Regions from separate parts of the Leclercia sp. LSNIH3 genome, predicted to be linked through region 3. Evidence: predicted binding sites of a transcription regulator. Region 3 holds the regulator's gene; each other region holds the start of a gene.
The links. Region 3 encodes PhoB, which activates phosphate uptake and scavenging genes when phosphate is short. Its sites were predicted from a motif close to CTGTCATAAAACTGNCNNAT; they were not measured.
Positions count from the first base shown of each region.

Region 1: the regulator PhoB is predicted to act here: its motif matches at 1,418-1,437, upstream of uvrB (excinuclease ABC subunit UvrB).
Region 2: the regulator PhoB is predicted to act here: its motif matches at 2,250-2,269, upstream of pstS (phosphate ABC transporter substrate-binding protein PstS).
Region 4: the regulator PhoB is predicted to act here: its motif matches at 2,967-2,986, upstream of glpT (glycerol-3-phosphate transporter).

Region 1 covers NZ_CP026387.1:989,591-994,094, reverse strand. The annotation lists gene bioD (dethiobiotin synthase) at 1-277, shown strand, start outside; gene C3F35_RS04820 (ABC transporter ATP-binding protein) at 237-944, opposite strand; gene uvrB (excinuclease ABC subunit UvrB) at 1,690-3,705, shown strand.
Region 2 covers NZ_CP026387.1:2,418,214-2,422,717, forward strand. The annotation lists gene pstA (phosphate ABC transporter permease PstA) at 1-34, opposite strand, end outside; gene pstC (phosphate ABC transporter permease PstC) at 34-993, opposite strand; gene pstS (phosphate ABC transporter substrate-binding protein PstS) at 1,122-2,162, opposite strand; gene glmS (glutamine--fructose-6-phosphate transaminase (isomerizing)) at 2,486-4,315, opposite strand.
Region 3 covers NZ_CP026387.1:1,387,774-1,392,277, forward strand. The annotation lists gene brnQ (branched-chain amino acid transporter carrier protein BrnQ) at 1-763, opposite strand, end outside; gene phoR (phosphate regulon sensor histidine kinase PhoR) at 1,173-2,468, opposite strand; gene phoB (phosphate response regulator transcription factor PhoB) at 2,490-3,179, opposite strand; gene sbcD (exonuclease subunit SbcD) at 3,374-4,504, shown strand, end outside.
Region 4 covers NZ_CP026387.1:3,932,374-3,936,877, forward strand. The annotation lists gene glpC (anaerobic glycerol-3-phosphate dehydrogenase subunit GlpC) at 1-10, opposite strand, end outside; gene glpB (glycerol-3-phosphate dehydrogenase subunit GlpB) at 7-1,224, opposite strand; gene glpA (anaerobic glycerol-3-phosphate dehydrogenase subunit A) at 1,214-2,842, opposite strand; gene glpT (glycerol-3-phosphate transporter) at 3,094-4,446, shown strand; gene glpQ (glycerophosphodiester phosphodiesterase) at 4,458-4,504, shown strand, end outside.

The sequences.
Region 1 (4,504 bases), 400 kb from region 3:
CCTGGTGGTGGGAGTCAAGCTGGGCTGTATTAACCACGCCATGCTGACCGCGCAGGCGATCCGCCAGGCAGGGCTGCATTTTGCAGGCTGGGTAGCGAACGGGGTGGTGCCGCCCGGCAAGCGCCATCCTGAATACATGGCCACGCTCAGGCGCGTGCTGCCAGCCCCCTTGTTGGGCGAAATCCCGTGGCTGGGCGACGAAGCGGACACCGCAACCGTCGGGCAGTATCTTTCCCTTACTGCGCTGACGCCGCAGGCCCCATCCAGTGGGCTATAAGCGGATCATCCAGCTCGCTGACCCTGCCCTGGGCTACATTTCGCCCCCGGTAAAGCAGGCAAAAGCGATCCGCTACCCGGCGGATCAGGGAGAGGTGCTGCTCGGCCAGCAGCACTGATAACCCCAGCTCCCGGTTGAACCTGAGCAGCAGTTGCGCCAGTTTGAGAGTAAATAACTGGCCGGTCCCACGGCTCGGCTCGTCGAGGATAAGCAGGCGAGGGCGGGTCACCAGCGCGTTCGCCAGCGCCAGCTGATATTGCTGATCGTCGTTAAGACCGGAGGCCCGCAGCTGGCGCAGCGGATAAAGCTCGGGAAAGAACTCAAAAACGTCGCGGCTTGTTGTCCCGCCCGCGACGCCTTTCGCCATTCGCGCAATGTGCAAATTTTCCTCTACCGTCAGTTGCGAGAAGATCCGCCTGTCCTGCGGCACAAAGCTAATTCCCGTTCTGGCCTGCTGCAAATCGCAGGGCGAGGCCCCGGCGTCATGCCAAACCATGGTGCCGCTGGCAATCGGCAGCAGGCCAGCAATACAGCTCACGAGGGTGGTTTTCCCCATCCCGGGTAGCCCGAGTACGCCGGTGCAGACGCCGGGGGGGAGATCGAGGTCAACGTTCCACAGGGTGTGGCGATCTCCGTAATACTGATTAACGGCGCGCAGGCTTAACATGGTGGTGCTCCTTTTCAGGCATCGGTGACACCTGATACTCTGCAAGACTCTTGCCACTGCCTGAAAAAGGGCGCTTAAAGCGGCTTTTTTCGGAATCGGCTCAAAAATCAGCGCGGTGAGCCAGGGGCGATGCACTGTGTCGGTGCCCTCTGAGATGCGCCTGGTGCAGGGCGATTTTGGTCAAAATGTGAACAGGATCTCACCAAATCCTTTGGTGATTTTGGTCATCAGATCGCCAAAATTAGGCGATAAAAATTTTTTACCGTCCCGTTGTGGGTAAAAACCGGGAACGAGCCGAGTCACGTTCCGTATGGGCTGGCGGCAGTTATCCACTATTCCTGTGGATAACCATGTGCATTAGAGTTAGAAAACACAAGGTAAGCGAGAGAATACGCGGCCTGCGCCTGAATTGCTGCGAAACGCGTCTTTTTGAAAACTTTTAAGAAGATCAAATCGTTAAATAAAAGCAATCATTGTCATCAAAGTGTCAACTTGCAGGGGTGAAGTCCAGCGGCTCGCCTTGACAAATGTTAAAAAATGAAAAGTTCTGGGGATAACCCACCCCTGTTGGAATTTTATCCCGTTGCAGTCGAAATTTTACGCAGCTTCGCTCGATTCCCACTGCTGCTGGCACAAAATGGCGCGGATGCCACTGGATTTATATCCAGTATAATTTACTGGCAAAAATAGCCATCAGGAGTAAAATTACACACCTGCCGTATTAACCATCATCAGGTCGCCGCTCATGAGTAAACCGTTCAAACTGAATTCCGCTTTCCGTCCTTCCGGCGATCAGCCTGAAGCGATTCGCCGTCTGAAAGAGGGGCTGGAGGATGGGCTTGCACACCAGACGCTGCTGGGCGTAACCGGTTCGGGTAAAACCTTCACTGTCGCCAACGTGATCGCCGATCTGCAGCGGCCGACCATGGTGCTGGCACCGAATAAAACGCTGGCTGCGCAGCTGTACGGCGAGATGAAAGAGTTCTTCCCCGAAAATGCGGTGGAGTATTTCGTCTCGTACTACGACTACTATCAGCCGGAAGCCTACGTCCCCAGCTCCGATACCTTTATCGAAAAAGATGCCTCGGTGAACGAGCATATCGAGCAGATGCGTCTGTCCGCGACCAAGGCGCTGCTTGAACGCCGTGACGTAGTGGTGGTGGCATCGGTATCAGCCATTTACGGCCTCGGCGATCCCGATCTCTACCTGAAGATGATGCTGCACCTGACCCAGGGGATGATTATCGATCAGCGCGCCATTTTGCGGCGGTTGGCGGAGCTGCAGTACACCCGTAACGATCAGGCGTTCCAGCGTGGCACCTTCCGTGTTCGCGGAGAGGTCATCGATATCTTCCCGGCCGAGTCGGACGACTTCGCGCTGCGCGTCGAGCTGTTCGATGAAGAGGTCGAGCGTCTGTCGCTGTTTGACCCGCTGACCGGCCAGGTGGAGTCAATTATTCAGCGCTTCACCGTCTACCCGAAAACCCACTACGTGACCCCGCGCGAGCGCATCGTGCAGGCGATGGAAGATATCAAAGTCGAGTTGGCGGATCGCCGCAAAACGCTGCTGGACAATAACAAGCTGCTGGAAGAGCAACGTATCAGCCAGCGTACCCAGTTCGATCTCGAGATGATGAACGAGCTGGGCTACTGCTCCGGGATTGAAAACTACTCGCGCTATCTCTCTGGCCGCGGGCCGGGGGAGGCACCGCCAACCCTGTTTGACTACCTGCCGGCGGATGGCCTGCTGGTGGTGGACGAATCCCACGTCACCATTCCGCAGATTGGCGGGATGTATCGTGGCGACCGGGCGCGTAAAGAGACCCTGGTGGAGTACGGCTTCCGCCTGCCGTCAGCGCTGGATAACCGCCCAATGAAGTTTGAAGAGTTTGAGGCGCTGGCACCGCAAACCATTTACGTTTCCGCAACGCCGGGCAACTACGAGCTGGAGAAATCGGGCGACGAAGTGGTCGATCAGGTGGTGCGTCCGACAGGCCTGCTGGATCCGATTATCGAAGTGCGCCCGGTTGCGACGCAGGTGGATGACCTGCTGTCGGAGATCCGCGCCCGGTCGGCCATCAACGAGCGCGTGCTTGTCACCACCCTGACCAAACGCATGGCCGAGGATCTGACCGAATACCTCGAGGAGCACGGCGAGAAGGTGCGCTATCTGCACTCCGATATCGACACCGTGGAGCGAATGGAGATCATCCGCGATCTGCGTCTTGGCGAGTTCGACGTGCTGGTGGGGATCAACTTGCTGCGTGAAGGGCTGGATATGCCGGAAGTGTCGCTGGTGGCGATTCTGGATGCCGATAAAGAGGGCTTCCTGCGCTCTGAGCGCTCGCTTATCCAGACCATTGGTCGCGCTGCGCGTAACGTCAACGGCAAAGCGATTCTCTACGGCGACAAAATCACCCCATCAATGGCAAAAGCGATTGGGGAAACGGAACGCCGTCGCGAGAAGCAGCAGGCCTACAACGAAGAGCACGGCATTACGCCGCAGGGTCTGAACAAGAAGGTGGTGGATATCCTGGCGCTCGGCCAGAACATCGCCAAAACCAAAGCGAAAGGTCGCGGCAAGTCACGCTCACCGGTGGAGGCTGATACCGTTGCCCTGACGCCGAAGGCGCTGCAGCAGAAAATTCACGAGCTGGAAGGGCAGATGATGCAGCATGCGCAGAATCTGGAGTTCGAGGAGGCCGCGCAGATCCGCGACCAGCTGCACCAGCTGCGGGATCTGTTTATCGCCGCGTCCTAGGTAAAAGCGAAATGGCCATCTCTGGAGTAATGCCAGTCAGTTGAGTCCGGCGGATTGTTCCGTTCACCTCAGGTTCAGCAGAATATGGCATTACACAACCCGTGAACGTGACAAGGGGGGCCGCCTGGCCCCCCTTGTCAATCCCCGCGGCCCCGCAATGAAACCGGTGCTTCGCACTGCGCTCACCTCCCGACCGGCTGCCTGCGGTCGGCTCAACTCGACATCCTGTCTCGATTCGCCTCTGGCCGCCATCCCTGGCGTCCAGCCCTTGTCATCCGGTCTCCGGTTCGCCGGTTTCAGAGGGGACTCAACACCGGTGCCACATTCAGATAGCTGAGAAGCGTGAGGGAGCGTGAATCCGGCTGAAAATCGACGAAGCGTTTCCGTAAGGCCAGGGCGAGGCGCAGGGACGCGCCGAGAGGGTATAGCCTGCAGGGATGCAGGCTGGTGCCCCGCCCGAAAGCCGGAGGGAATAAGCTGAGGACAAAATTGCCGGGAGCAATGTTGAACAGCGCCTGCGCTGGCCCCGAAGGGGTGAGGCTCGGGGATGGGGCGAATATTCTGCGAAGCGGCGATTTTCTTTGCCGGGAGCCGGGGTAGCCAGGGGGGAGGCGGCGAGCCCCCCTGGCACGTTCACCGCAGCGGAGGGGGCATAAAGCAGAGGTGCTTTAGTGAGCGGAACCTGTCCACTTCAGTCCCTTAGAAATATCGAATTGCTCAACTGCCTGGCATTACAGCCGAAGGCAGCCATTTTTAGGGTTTACACCTCCTCTCGGTGTGAGAAGGCCGCCATGAGGGC
Region 2 (4,504 bases), 1.0 Mb from region 3:
GCTCCACGGTGTTTTGCATTTCAAGCGTTGCCATTAGCGTGCCCCCTCATTTTTCGCGAGGCGCATGATCATCACTTTGGAGATCGCCAGCACGATGAAGGTGATAACAAACAGAATTAAGCCCAGTTCCATCAGCGCGGCAACGTGCAGGCCCGATTCCGCTTCAGCGAATTCGTTAGCCAGCGCCGAAGTAATGCTGTTACCCGGCATATAGAGCGAGGCGCTGTCGAGCTGGTAGGTGTTACCGATGATAAAGGTCACGGCCATGGTTTCACCCAGCGCACGACCCAGGCCCAGCATAATGCCGCCAATCACCCCATTTTTGGTGAACGGCAGAACGATGCGCCAGATAACTTCCCAGGTGGTGCAGCCGATGCCGTAGGCCGACTCTTTCATCATCACCGGGGTTTGTTCGAAGACATCGCGCATTACCGCCGCGATGTACGGAATAATCATGATGGCGAGGATCACGCCTGCGGCCAGAATCCCGATACCGAATGCCGGACCGGAGAAGAGGGCGCCCACAAACGGGATGGCGGAAAGGACGTTGCCTACCGGCTCCTGGAAGTAAGTCGCGAACAGCGGCGCAAAGATAAACAGGCCCCACATGCCGTAAACGATACTCGGGATCGCAGCCAGCAGTTCGATGGCGATACCCAGCGGACGCTTCAGCCAGTTTGGTGCCAGTTCAGTCAGGAACAGGGCGATACCAAAGCTCACCGGTACGGCAATCAGCAGGGCGATAAATGAGGTCACCAGCGTGCCGTAGATCGGCACCAGTGCACCGTAGATATCGTTCGGCGCATCCCACTCTTTGGTCCACAGGAAGGAGAAACCGAATTTCTGGATGCTTGGCCAGGAGGAGAAAATCAGAGACACGATAATGCCGCCCAGCAGCAATAGCACAATCAGCGCAGCCAGTTTTACCAGCGCGCTGAAAATCATGTCACCTTTTTTACCCGGAGGGTTAAATGCAGGCTTGGTTGCAGCCATAAATTACTCTTCTGTTTGAGACGTCTTACGAATATGCCCGGTGGCGCTAACGCTTACCGGGCCTACAGGTGGAGCCGTAGGGCGGGTTAGCGCCAGCGCCACCCGCCATCTTCGTCAAAAATATCCTGTTAGTACAGCGCTTTACCGCTGCTGTCTTTCACGTTGGTTTTCCATGCAGCACGAATCTGCTCAACCACGCTGTCCGGCAGGCTGGCGTAATCCAGGTCGTTAGCCTGTTTGCCGCCATTTTTGTATGCCCAGTCGAAGAACTTCAGCACTTCAGTGCCTTGCTCTGGTTTCTTCTGATCTTTATGAACCAGGATGAAGGTGGTGGAGGTGATTGGCCACGCGTCGTCACCTTTCTGGTTCGTCAGGTCCTGAGCGAAAGATTTGCTCCAGTCAGCGCCTTTAGCGGCGTTGGCAAAGTTCTCTTCCGTCGGGCTTACCGGTTTGCCATCAGCAGAGACCAGCTTGGTGTACGCCAGGTTGTTCTGCTTAGCGTAAGCGTATTCTACGTAGCCGATTGAGCCAGGCAGACGCTGTACGAAGGCGGCGATACCGTCGTTACCTTTACCACCCAGACCGGTTGGCCAGTTAACGGTAGAGCCGGAACCGACTTTGGATTTCCACTCTTCGTTCACTTTCGCCAGGTAGCTGGTGAAGACGAAGGAGGTACCGGAACCGTCAGCACGACGAACCACAGCGATGTTCTGCGAAGGCAATTTCACGCCCGGGTTCAGTTTAGTGATGGCTTCGTCATCCCATTTCTTGATTTTTCCGAGGTAGATATCACCCAGAGTTTTGCCATCCAGCACCAGCTCGCCGGACTTCAGGCCAGGGATATTCACGGCCAGCACAACACCACCGATAACGGTCGGGAACTGGAACAGGCCTTCCTGCGTCAGTTTTTCATCAGACAGCGGAGCGTCAGATGCACCGAAATCAACGGTATTTGCGGTAATTTGTTTAACGCCACCGGAGGAGCCGATACCCTGGTAGTTCACCTTGTTACCAGTCTCTTTCTGGTAGGTATCAGCCCATTTGGCATACACCGGCGCAGGGAAGGTTGCACCAGCACCAGTCAGGCTTGCCTCTGCAAACACAGAGAACGCGCTCATCGATAAGGTCGCGGCGACAACAGTTGCGACAGTGGTACGCATAACTTTCATAATGTCTCCTGCAAGATTTTCGTAAATCATTGTTTAGTGGCTACGATGAGCAAAATAGGACAAACAGGTGACAGACAAATGTACGAAATATGACAGTTTTATGACAGTGAAATTTGCGCCAGGAATTTAGCAAAATAATACTTTAATATCAGTAATTTACATAACAACATGACAGATTTTTTTCAGAAAAATTTTCTTTCTGTGACAAAGCAAAAAGTAGCTGAAGATGACAGATTGTCATATACGGAAGCGGGAAAAAACGGGTGAAAAAGCGAGCGGGGGCAGGTTAAAAAAGCTCCACCCGAAGGTGGAGCCTGAGGGAATTACTCTACGGTAACGGACTTCGCCAGGTTACGCGGCTGGTCAACGTCGGTGCCTTTAATCAGCGCCACGTGGTACGCCAGCAGTTGCAGCGGTACGGTATAGAAGATTGGCGCAATCACCTCTTCTACATGCGGCATCTCGATGATGTGCATGTTGTCGCTGCTGGTAAAGCCGGCATCCCGATCGGCGAAGACATACAGCACACCGCCACGGGCGCGCACCTCTTCGATGTTGGATTTCAGTTTTTCCAGCAGTTCGTTGTTAGGTGCCACCACGATAACCGGCATATCCGCGTCGATCAGCGCCAGCGGGCCGTGTTTCAGCTCGCCTGCGGCGTAGGCTTCCGCGTGAATGTAAGAGATCTCTTTGAGCTTCAGCGCGCCTTCCAGTGCGATTGGGTACTGATCGCCACGACCGAGGAACAGGGCATGATGCTTGTCGGAGAAATCTTCCGCCAGCGCTTCAATGCGTTTGTCCTGAGAGAGCATCTGCTCAATACGGCTCGGCAGTGCCTGCAGACCGTGAACGATGTCGTGCTCAATCGCCGCATCCTGGCCTTTCAGACGAGCCAGTTTCGCCACCAGCATCAGCAGAACCGTCAGTTGGGTGGTGAACGCTTTAGTTGAGGCCACACCGATTTCGGTGCCCGCTTTGGTCATCAGCGCCAGATCGGATTCACGCACCAGTGAGGAACCCGGTACGTTACAGATCGCCAGCGAACCGAGGTAACCCAGCTCTTTGGACAGACGCAGTGCCGCCAGGGTGTCAGCGGTTTCGCCGGACTGGGACAGGGTGATCATCAGGCTGTTACGGCGCACAGCTGATTTGCGATAGCGGAATTCAGAGGCGATTTCCACGTCGCACGGCACGCCAGCCAGGGCTTCAAACCAGTAGCGAGAAACCATACCGGAGTTGTAAGAGGTGCCGCAGGCCACGATCTGAATATGCTCGACGTTAGCCAGCATCTCGTTGGCGTTTGCCCCCAGCTCGCTCAGATCCACCTCACCATGGCTGATGCGCCCGGTCAGGGTGTTTTTGATGGCGTTAGGCTGTTCGTAGATCTCTTTCTGCATGTAGTGACGGTAAGCACCTTTGTCACCCGCGTCGTACTGCAGGCTGGATTCGATGTCCTGACGCTTCACCGGCTCGCCTGCTTTATCAAAGATCGTCACGTCGCGACGGGTCACTTCGGCAATGTCGCCCTCTTCCATGAAGATAAAGCGACGGGTCACCGGCAGCAGCGCCAGCTGATCGGAGGCGATAAAGTTCTCACCCATTCCCAGACCGATAACCATCGGGCTGCCCGAACGGGCTGCCAGCAGGGTGGACGGGTCGCGGCTGTCCATGATCACGGTGCCGTAGGCGCCGCGCAGCTGAGGGATAGCACGCAATACGGCTTCACGCAGCGTACCGCCCTGCGCCAGTTCCCAGTGAACCAGGTGGGCGATCACTTCGGTGTCAGTTTCAGAAACGAAGGTGTACCCGCGTGCAGTGAGTTCTTCGCGCAGCGGCTCGTGGTTTTCGATGATGCCGTTATGCACCACCACAATGTGTTCAGAGACATGCGGGTGCGCGTTGCCTTCCGAAGGTTCACCGTGGGTCGCCCAACGGGTATGGGCAATGCCTGTGCCGCCGTGCAGCGGGGTTTCTTCCGCGGCTTGTGCCAGCATGTTTACTTTACCGAGGCGACGCAGACGGGTCATGTGCCCTTCTGCATCGACCACTGCCAGACCGGCAGAGTCATAACCACGGTATTCCAGACGACGTAACCCTTCGAGAAGGATTTCAGCAATATCACGCTGCGCGACTGCGCCAACAATTCCACACATAGTTTTAGATTCCGAATAGAGGCTTTCGCCTGCGTTGTCGCTGACCTGTATGTGCCCTTTTTGGGCGCCCCGAGCCTTGTAGAGAGTGGGGTTATATTTATTAGATACTGCCTTTGGGCGGGGGATTATGTTATCCCCTCGCCCCAAATACCGCACGATCCTCTCTCCCCTTTAGGGAGCGAGTTAAGG
Region 3 (4,504 bases):
CGCTGCTGTCGGAACCCAGACGGAACAGCGCCAGATAGAGCAGTGCCAGACCCGCGCCCGCCATCAGGCCAGCCCAGACGGTGTAACGGGTCAGCAGACGCGCTTCGGTCACGCCACGGGAACGCGCAGCGTTAACGATCACGATACCGAACGCCATCGCACCCAGCGTATCCATGGTCAGGTAACCATTCACAAAACCGTTAGAGAAGGCTGCGTTTTGATACGCTTCAGTGGCCGAACTCAGCGGGCCTGCAGGCCAGATAATTGCCGCAATCGCAAGTACCAGCAGCGCCAGAATCTTCATCGGGGCCAGGAAGTTGCCCACGGTATCCAGCAGCTTGCCAGGATAGAGCGACACCAGGATCACGATAGCGAAGTAGACCAGGCTGTAGATAAACAGCGGCAGCGGGCCGTCACCGGTCAGCGGGGCGATCCCCACTTCGAAGGAGACGGTCGCGGTGCGAGGGGTCGCGAACAGCGGACCGATCGCCAGGTAGCAGACCACGGCCAGCATCACGCCAGCCACTTTGCCAATCGGTGCACTGAGGCTATCGACGCCGCCGCCGACTTTCGCCAGCGCCACGACGGTCAATACCGGCAGGCCCACAGCGGTGATCAGAAAGCCGATCGCTGCAGTCCAGACGTGTTCACCTGCCTGCAGGCCAACCATGGGTGGGAAGATGATGTTGCCTGCGCCAACGAACAGCGCAAATGTCATAAAGCCCAGTGCGATGATATCGCGCGATTTCAGTTGATGGGTCATAAAACCTTACTGCCTGTGGATGTGGTGTTGAAAACGTTGAATTTTTCGCTATCCCATGCGGAATAAAACAGCGGAAAAAATGTGCAATTTCAGCGGGAAATGCTCCCCTGCTGCCGTGGTCAGGAATAATTTTTCGATTTACCACGCAAATACAGTCTGTCCGACAATATCAGGACGGCAATTTAAACGCTTATAACGTTTAAAGGCAATATGGGATCGCAAAACCAGAACAATATGCCAGCTTGAAATTAACACCTGGAACATTACACCATTTATAAGAAAAACCCATGGCTAATCATGCGAACAAAAAAGCATCAGGCGTATAAAATTTATTCGCGCTTCGGTTGACTGCAAAGCAAACAGGCCAGCTTACGCTGGCCTGTGGCAATATCTGATTACAGTCGGGGCGTCAGGCGCTGTTACTGGCAATCAAACGTTCCGGGATCACGAAGCTAAAACGCGTGCTTTTGCCCGGCGTGCTGACAATATCGAGACGGCTGTCGTGGTGATTGATGGCATGTTTAACGATAGCCAGCCCCAGCCCACTGCCGCCCGTCTGGCGGGAACGGGCTTTATCCACCCGATAAAAACGCTCGGTCAGACGAGGAATATGCTCCGGGCCAATGCCAGGGCCGTCATCCTCGACGCTGAACTCCGCCCCCGTAGGCACATGCTGCCAGCGCACGGTAATGTGAGTGCCTGCCGGCGTGTGATTCACCGCGTTATAGACCAGGTTGGAGATGGCGCTGCGCATCTCATCGGTACTGCCGCGCACTTTGAGAGTGTTATCCACCTCGAAGGTGAGCTGATGCTGCTGCTGGCTTAGGGTTTGCGCCTCTCGCTCTAACATCCGCAACATCATCGGCACGTCGATAGTTTCATTGAGCGCCAGGGTTGGTGCGGCCTCAATACGGGAAAGGGTCAGCAACTGCTTGACCAGCCCTTCCATCCGTTGCGTCTGCTCGCGCATGGTCTGCAACGCTTTTTCCCGCGGCGCGCCCTCCAGAGTCTGCTCCTGCATCATCTCCAGATAGCCCTGCAACACCGTCAGTGGGGTGCGTAATTCATGGCTAACGTTGGCGAAGAAGTTGCGCCGCGCCCCTTCCAGCTGGTGCATTTGCGTCACGTCGCGTGCCACCATCAGCCACTGCTTGTCGCTGTAGGACATCACGCGGATCTCCAGATGACGACCATTGTTCATCACCAGATTATGTGGGCGGGTAAAATCGCGTTTTTTCAGATACTGGGCAAACTCGGGGTAACGCAGCAGGTTGAGGATGTTCTGTCCATTATCGTCTGGCCAGCGCAGGCCCAATAGCTGTTGCGCCAGTCCGTTACACCAGAACATTGCCCCTTCTTCGGTGGTGAGCACCACCGCATCCGGCAGGGATTCCGCGCCGCTGCGAAAGCGCTTGATCAGATTGCCCAGCTCGCGTCGGCGCTTTTTATTACGCATCTGCATCTGGTGCAGACCATACAGCAGAGGTTCCCAGCTACCGCTTCCCGGCGGAGGGGTCATGCTTCTGTCTACCCACAGCCACCATGACAGGCGGAGCAGATTCCAGAAGTGCCAGATCAGCAATCCGGTGATTGCCGCCAGCAAAAACCAGGGTAAATAACCGAAAACAGCCCCGAGGATCAGGGCCGGAATACAGCAAAGTACCAGTTCAAAACAGAGCCTTTTCCATGACAGACGTTCCAGCACGCGTCACACTCCTGTGATTGTTCAGAAACGGGTGGAGAAACGATAACCCGTGCCGCGGACGGTCTGTACCATACGATCGTGACCGCTGGTTTCCAGCGCCTTACGCAAACGACGAATATGAACATCCACCGTCCGGTCTTCAACATAGACGTTCGTGCCCCAGACATTATTAAGCAGCTGCTCGCGGCTATATACGCGTTCCGGGTGGGTCATAAAGAAGTGCAGCAGTTTGAATTCTGTCGGCCCCATATCGAGGGGATTTTCACCGGTCATGACGCGGTGCGAGGTGGGATCCAGGCTCAGACCCTGCATCTCAATCACCTCTTCGACCGCCATCGGTGAAATACGGCGCATGACCGCCTTGATACGCGCCACCAGCTCTTTCGGGGAGAAAGGTTTGGTGATGTAGTCATCCGCGCCGGTCTCCAGGCCGCGAACGCGATCTTCCTCTTCGCCACGGGCGGTCAACATCATCACCGGGATATCGCGGGTTAAGGCTTCGCGTTTGATATGTTTAATGAATTGCAGACCAGAGCCGCCGGGCAACATCCAGTCGAGCAGGATCAGATCGGGCCAGGGTTCGTTGAGCTGATTTACTGCGCTGTCGTAATCTTCGGCTTCTACCGGTTGAAAGCCATTTTGTTCGAGCACGAAACAGACCATTTCACGAATGGGTGCTTCATCTTCTACGACCAGAATACGTCTCGCCATACTTAGCCCTGTCTTATTTAGGTTACATGTTTGTAATACGGCGTCATTATGCGTCAGATTTATGACAGATTTATGAAAAAGACGCCCACCAATAAAGGCAAACCGTTGTTTTCTGGTCGCCCTGATTGTAGCGGTTATCTTCCTTCCCCTGAATGTTTATAATCCCGCTTACATTTTTTTGCCACGGATCTGTTATGCGCATACTTCACACCTCGGACTGGCATCTGGGACAGAACTTCTACAGTAAAAGCCGCGCCGCCGAACATGAAGCCTTCCTCAGCTGGCTGCTTGAGATGGCGCAAACACACCAGGTGGACGCCATTCTCGTGGCCGGTGACATTTTTGATACCGGATCGCCGCCGAGCTATGCGCGAGAGCTGTATAACCGTTTCGTGGTGAACCTGCAAAAGACCGGGTGCCATCTGGTGATTGTGGCCGGTAACCATGATTCCGTGGCCACGCTGAATGAATCCCGTGAAATCCTGGCCTTTCTCAACACGACCGTGGTCGCCAGCGCCGGACATGGGCCACAAATTCTGCGCAAGCGTGACGGTACACCAGGGGCGGTGCTATGCCCTATTCCGTTCTTACGCCCTCGCGACGTGATGAAAAGCCAGGCGGGTCTTTCAGGAATCGAGAAACAGCAGCAGCTGTTAACGGCTATCACCCATTATTACGCCGATCAATATACCGCCGCCTGCCAGCTGCGCGGCGACAGCGTCCTGCCGATCATTGCCACCGGGCATCTTACCACCGTAGGTGCCAGTAAAAGTGACGCGGTACGTGACATCTACATCGGGACGCTGGATGCCTTCCCCGCGCAGCACTTCCCGGCGGCCGACTATATTGCGCTGGGCCACATCCACCGCGCACAGAAGATTGGCGGCTGCGAGCATATTCGTTATTGCGGCTCCCCTATTCCCCTCAGCTTCGATGAAACCGGCAAAAGCAAATGCGTGCATCTGGTGAGCTTCGACCACGGCAAGCTCAGCGCCGTCGAATCCCTTGACGTGCCCATTACCCAGCCGCTGGCGGTACTGAAGGGCGATCTGGCGGCCATTGCTGCCCAGCTGGAGCAGTGGCGCGGCGTGAAGCAGACGCCTCCCGTCTGGCTGGATATCGAAATTGCCACCGAGGAGTATCTGCACGACATGCAGCGTAAAATTCAGCACCTGACGGACGATCTGCCGGTGGAGGTGCTACTGGTGCGGCGCAGTCGCGAGCTGCGCGAGAAACTCCTCGCCAACAGCCTGCGTGAAACCCTCAGTGAGCTGCGGGTGGAGGAGGTCTTTGAGCGCCGCCTGGCGCAGGAGACCCTGGACGAC
Region 4 (4,504 bases), 2.2 Mb from region 3:
TGTCGTTCATTGTTCGGCCTCCATGCTGTGGATAATCTGCCCGGCGACATGCAGTGCCGTTATCGCGCATACGCCGCCGCCGCAACCCTGGGCAATGGGATCGTAGCCGCCCAGAATCGAGCCGATGGCGTAGAGATTTTCAACGGGTGTACCGGAGAGTTGAGGACGCAGACGTTCATCGACGATCACCCCGAACTGTTGCCAGGGCTGCGGCGTGAAGAAATCACTCTGGTACCAGTCTGCACGCGAGGCGCTTTGACGAACATCCAGCCCGAGGATGGCCTCGCGGATGCCGTCCCGGCTGCTCAACAAGCCGTTGCTGAAGAAACTGCCGCTGGCGAGCACCGTATGGCGGGCGCGCAACGGAATATCGCCGTGGTTACGGGTCCAGATTTCGCTTACCGCGCCCTGCGCCAGCGTGATTTTTTTGACCTCGTCGCCTGCCATCCATACGCCACCCTGGGCAATAAATTGCCGCTGGAGCTGGTTATGCAGACGAATGCCCGGCACCGAAGGGGGAAGCGTCGGCAGTAAACCCAAAGAGCAGGGCAAGCGATCGGACAGCCAGTGCCAGAGGCGATTGTCCGTTAAGCCGAAACAGGCCGGCATAAACAGAGCATCGCAGGTTTCGCCGAGCGGCCGGAGTGCCTCATACAGTTGCGGCCATTTATCTTCATGATCCAGCAGGCGGGCAATATTCACCGCACGAAACTCGCTGGGGTTGTCACGCAGTACGTCGAGTTCAGGAAGGTCGATCTCAGCGGCATCGACGTTAATCCCCCGCTGGCTCAGCGAGGCGGCGGCCAGGTGCGGCTGGAAATCAAGAAAACCGCTGATCCCGACCACCAGCACACGCTTCGCGTCGAAGGGGGCGACGGGAACCTCTTCCGGGCTGAGCCAGGCAGATCGCAGGGTGCCAAGTGGGGTCACACGCTGATGATTTTGCTGCGCGTTGCCCTGTAAGCCCGCGCCGCTGCGTGCCAGCAGCGTTTCCGCTTCCCTGGCGTAGCGTATAACGTTTTCGACGCCCGTAAGGCGGTACGGGTGCGCTGGAGGCAAATCGTCAAAGGCCATCGGCCCTAACAGATCCAGCGAGCCGGACGAGAAATGCAGCGCGCTCTGGCCCCGGGTAACGATGGCGCAGCGAAGCCCGTGCGTCGTGAGTTTGATGCCGCAGAGCAAACCCGCAAGGCAACCGCCGACAATCAGGGTATCAAATTTCATCCTGCGACTCCTTCTCCAGACCACAAAGCCCCTGGTAGACCCAGCGGGTAAACTCGCTTTCACGCAGGGCATCGCCCCAGGCGACAGGCTGAATGCCTTTCCAGCGCTCGTTTAAAAATTCACTCAACTGCGTCAGTGACTGGCTTGAGGTAGTGACATGAAAGCGCTGTAACAGCCCTGCTGCCCGGCAGGCGCACAGTTCACCCTGACAGGTTCCCATGCCGACGCGGGTACGGCGGCGCAAGTCCAGCAGATTGTTCACCGTCAGGTTCTCCACGGCGTATTGAACCTCCCCGGCGGTCACCGCCTCACACTCGCACACCAGGCTGCGGCTAAGCCGCCCTCCGCCAATCCATGCGGGTGTTCTGTCACCGTGACGATAGAGGGCAGAGCCGCGCAGCGGGGCGGGGAGCGAGATGATTTTTTGCAGGGTTTTTTCGGTTGCTTCACGCGAGCCGGGCAGAGGCTTTTCCGCCGTGACGCACGTTTTGGTGTTGCCCAGTTTCCGGCACACGGCATCGGTGGTCCATTGCGCCATCAGGCGATAGGTCATCAGCTTGCCGCCGGTAATGGTGATAAAGCCCTCCATCCCGTCACGTTCGGCGTGATCGAGCAGCACAATGCCGCGGCTAACGTTACGTCCACTCGGATCGTCATCGCTGGCCACCAGCGGGCGAACGCCGGCATACGCCCGCAGAATACGGGTTTGTGCCATGACAGGTGCCAGTTTTTCACCTTCACGCAGCAGGATATCCACCTCGTCAGCCGTCACCCGGTTGGCGTCAATTTCGCTGTAGTCAACGTGGGTTGAGGTGGTGCCAATCAATGAAATGGTATCCCCCGGCACCAGGATATCGGCATCAGAGGGTTTACGGCAGCGGTTAATGACGTGGTTGTTGATGCGGTGATCGAGGATCAGCAGGGAACCTTTTGCCGGAAACATACGAACGGAGAGGTCGGCATATTCCGCGATGCGCTGACCCCAGATCCCCGCCGCGTTCACCACGACGGCGGCAAACAGGTCGCTGTGCTCTTTGTATTGCGTATCAAATACCCGCACGCCGCGAACGGTGTTGCCTTCGCGGATTAGCCCGGTGACCTCATGCCCGGTCAGGATACGCGCGCCGTGCTCGCGGGCGTCCAGCATATTGGCGGCCGTCAGCCGGAAGGGATCCACCGTGCCGTCCGGGACCGTAACTGCGCCGATCAGGGCAGGGTTTACGGCGGGTTCTATACGGCGGGCCTGCGCAGGGTCAATCGCTTCAGCAGCGATCCCGGCTGCGGTACAGGCGGAAATAAAGGTTTGTTGAAACGAAAGATCATCTTCAGGCAGCGTGATAAACAGACCATTGGTTGGTTCAACGCAGTGACGGGCGATGCGCCTGAGGATCTGGTTTTCAGCAATACACTCCCGTGCGGATTCCGCATCCGTGACCGCATAGCGCGCGCCGCTGTGGAGCAGGCCGTGATTACGCCCGGTTGCCCCTGTCGCGATATCATGGCGTTCAAGAAGTGTAACGCTTAAGCCCCGCAGCGCACAGTCCCGGGCAATCCCCGCCCCGGTTGCGCCACCGCCGATGATTATCACATCGCTGTAACGAGGATCCTGAAGTGTCATCGTCTTTCCTCTGTGTTCGTTTTTCTATCATTTAGCCACATGAAAGTTGTGGTTTGTTTGATTTCGAACATAAACGCGCCTGATACGAAAATGAAACGCCATTCCATGCGTCTTTATGCGCATTCTGTCATATTTCTGTAACAATCTGTGCGTTGATTCACAGTAACAATCGCTGTGATTTCTTAACATCCCCGCCTCTGGAATCAGGTGCGAGCCACCTGCTCACTTTCTCTAAGGCCACGGAGGCTGTCATGCTCAGTATCTTTAAACCTGCGCCGCATCAGGCGCGTCTGCCAGAGGCAGAAATAGATCCGCTTTATCGCCGCCTGCGCTGGCAAATCTTCCTGGGGATTTTCTTCGGGTATGCGGCTTATTACCTGGTGCGTAAGAACTTTGCGCTTGCCATGCCCTATCTGGTGGAGCAGGGCTTTTCGCGCGGCGATCTGGGGTTCGCGTTGTCCGGGATCTCAATCGCTTACGGTTTTTCCAAGTTCATCATGGGGTCAGTGTCGGATCGTTCGAATCCGCGCGTGTTCCTGCCTGCCGGGCTGATTCTGGCGGCAGCGGTGATGCTCTTTATGGGCTTCGTTCCCTGGGCGACCTCCAGTATTGCGGTCATGTTTGTGCTGCTGTTCCTCTGCGGCTGGTTCCAGGGGATGGGCTGGCCGCCGTGTGGACGCACCATGGTGCACTGGTGGTCGCAGAAAGAGCGTGGCGGCATCGTGTCGGTGTGGAACTGCGCGCATAACGTCGGCGGCGGTATTCCACCTCTGCTGTTCCTGCTCGGTATGGCCTGGTTCAACGACTGGAAAGCGGCGCTCTATATGCCCGCCTTTGGCGCCATCGTGGTGGCGATTATCGCTTTTGCCCTGATGCGTGATACGCCGCAGTCCTGTGGCCTGCCGCCGATCGAAGAGTACAAAAACGACTATCCCGATGATTACAGCGAGCAGCACGAAGAAGAGCTGTCGGCAAAACAGATCTTCATGAAATATGTGCTGCCAAACAAACTGCTGTGGTACATCGCGGTGGCAAACGTGTTTGTTTATCTGCTGCGCTACGGCATTCTGGACTGGTCGCCAACCTATCTGAAAGAGGTGAAGCACTTCGCGCTGGATAAATCTTCCTGGGCCTACTTCCTGTATGAGTATGCGGGGATCCCGGGCACGCTTCTATGCGGCTGGATGTCGGACAAAGTCTTCCGGGGCAACCGTGGTGCGACAGGCGTCTTCTTTATGACTCTGGTGACCATTGCGACCATCGTTTACTGGCTCAACCCGCCGGGTAATCCATCCGTAGACATGGCGTGCATGATCGTCATCGGCTTCCTGATCTATGGCCCGGTAATGCTGATTGGCCTGCACGCCCTGGAGTTGGCACCGAAAAAAGCGGCAGGGACAGCGGCGGGCTTTACCGGTCTGTTTGGTTATCTGGGCGGTTCGGTCGCGGCCAGCGCCATTGTTGGCTATACCGTTGACTTCTTCGGCTGGGACGGCGGGTTTATGGTGATGATTGGCGGGAGCGTCCTGGCGGTACTGCTGCTGATTGTGGTCATGATCGGGGAAAAACGTCACCACGCTGAAGTGCTGGCACGTCGTCAATAAGGAGAGGGGCTTTGAAACTGACTCAATTAGCGACTGGCCTGCTGCTGGCGGGGCTGAT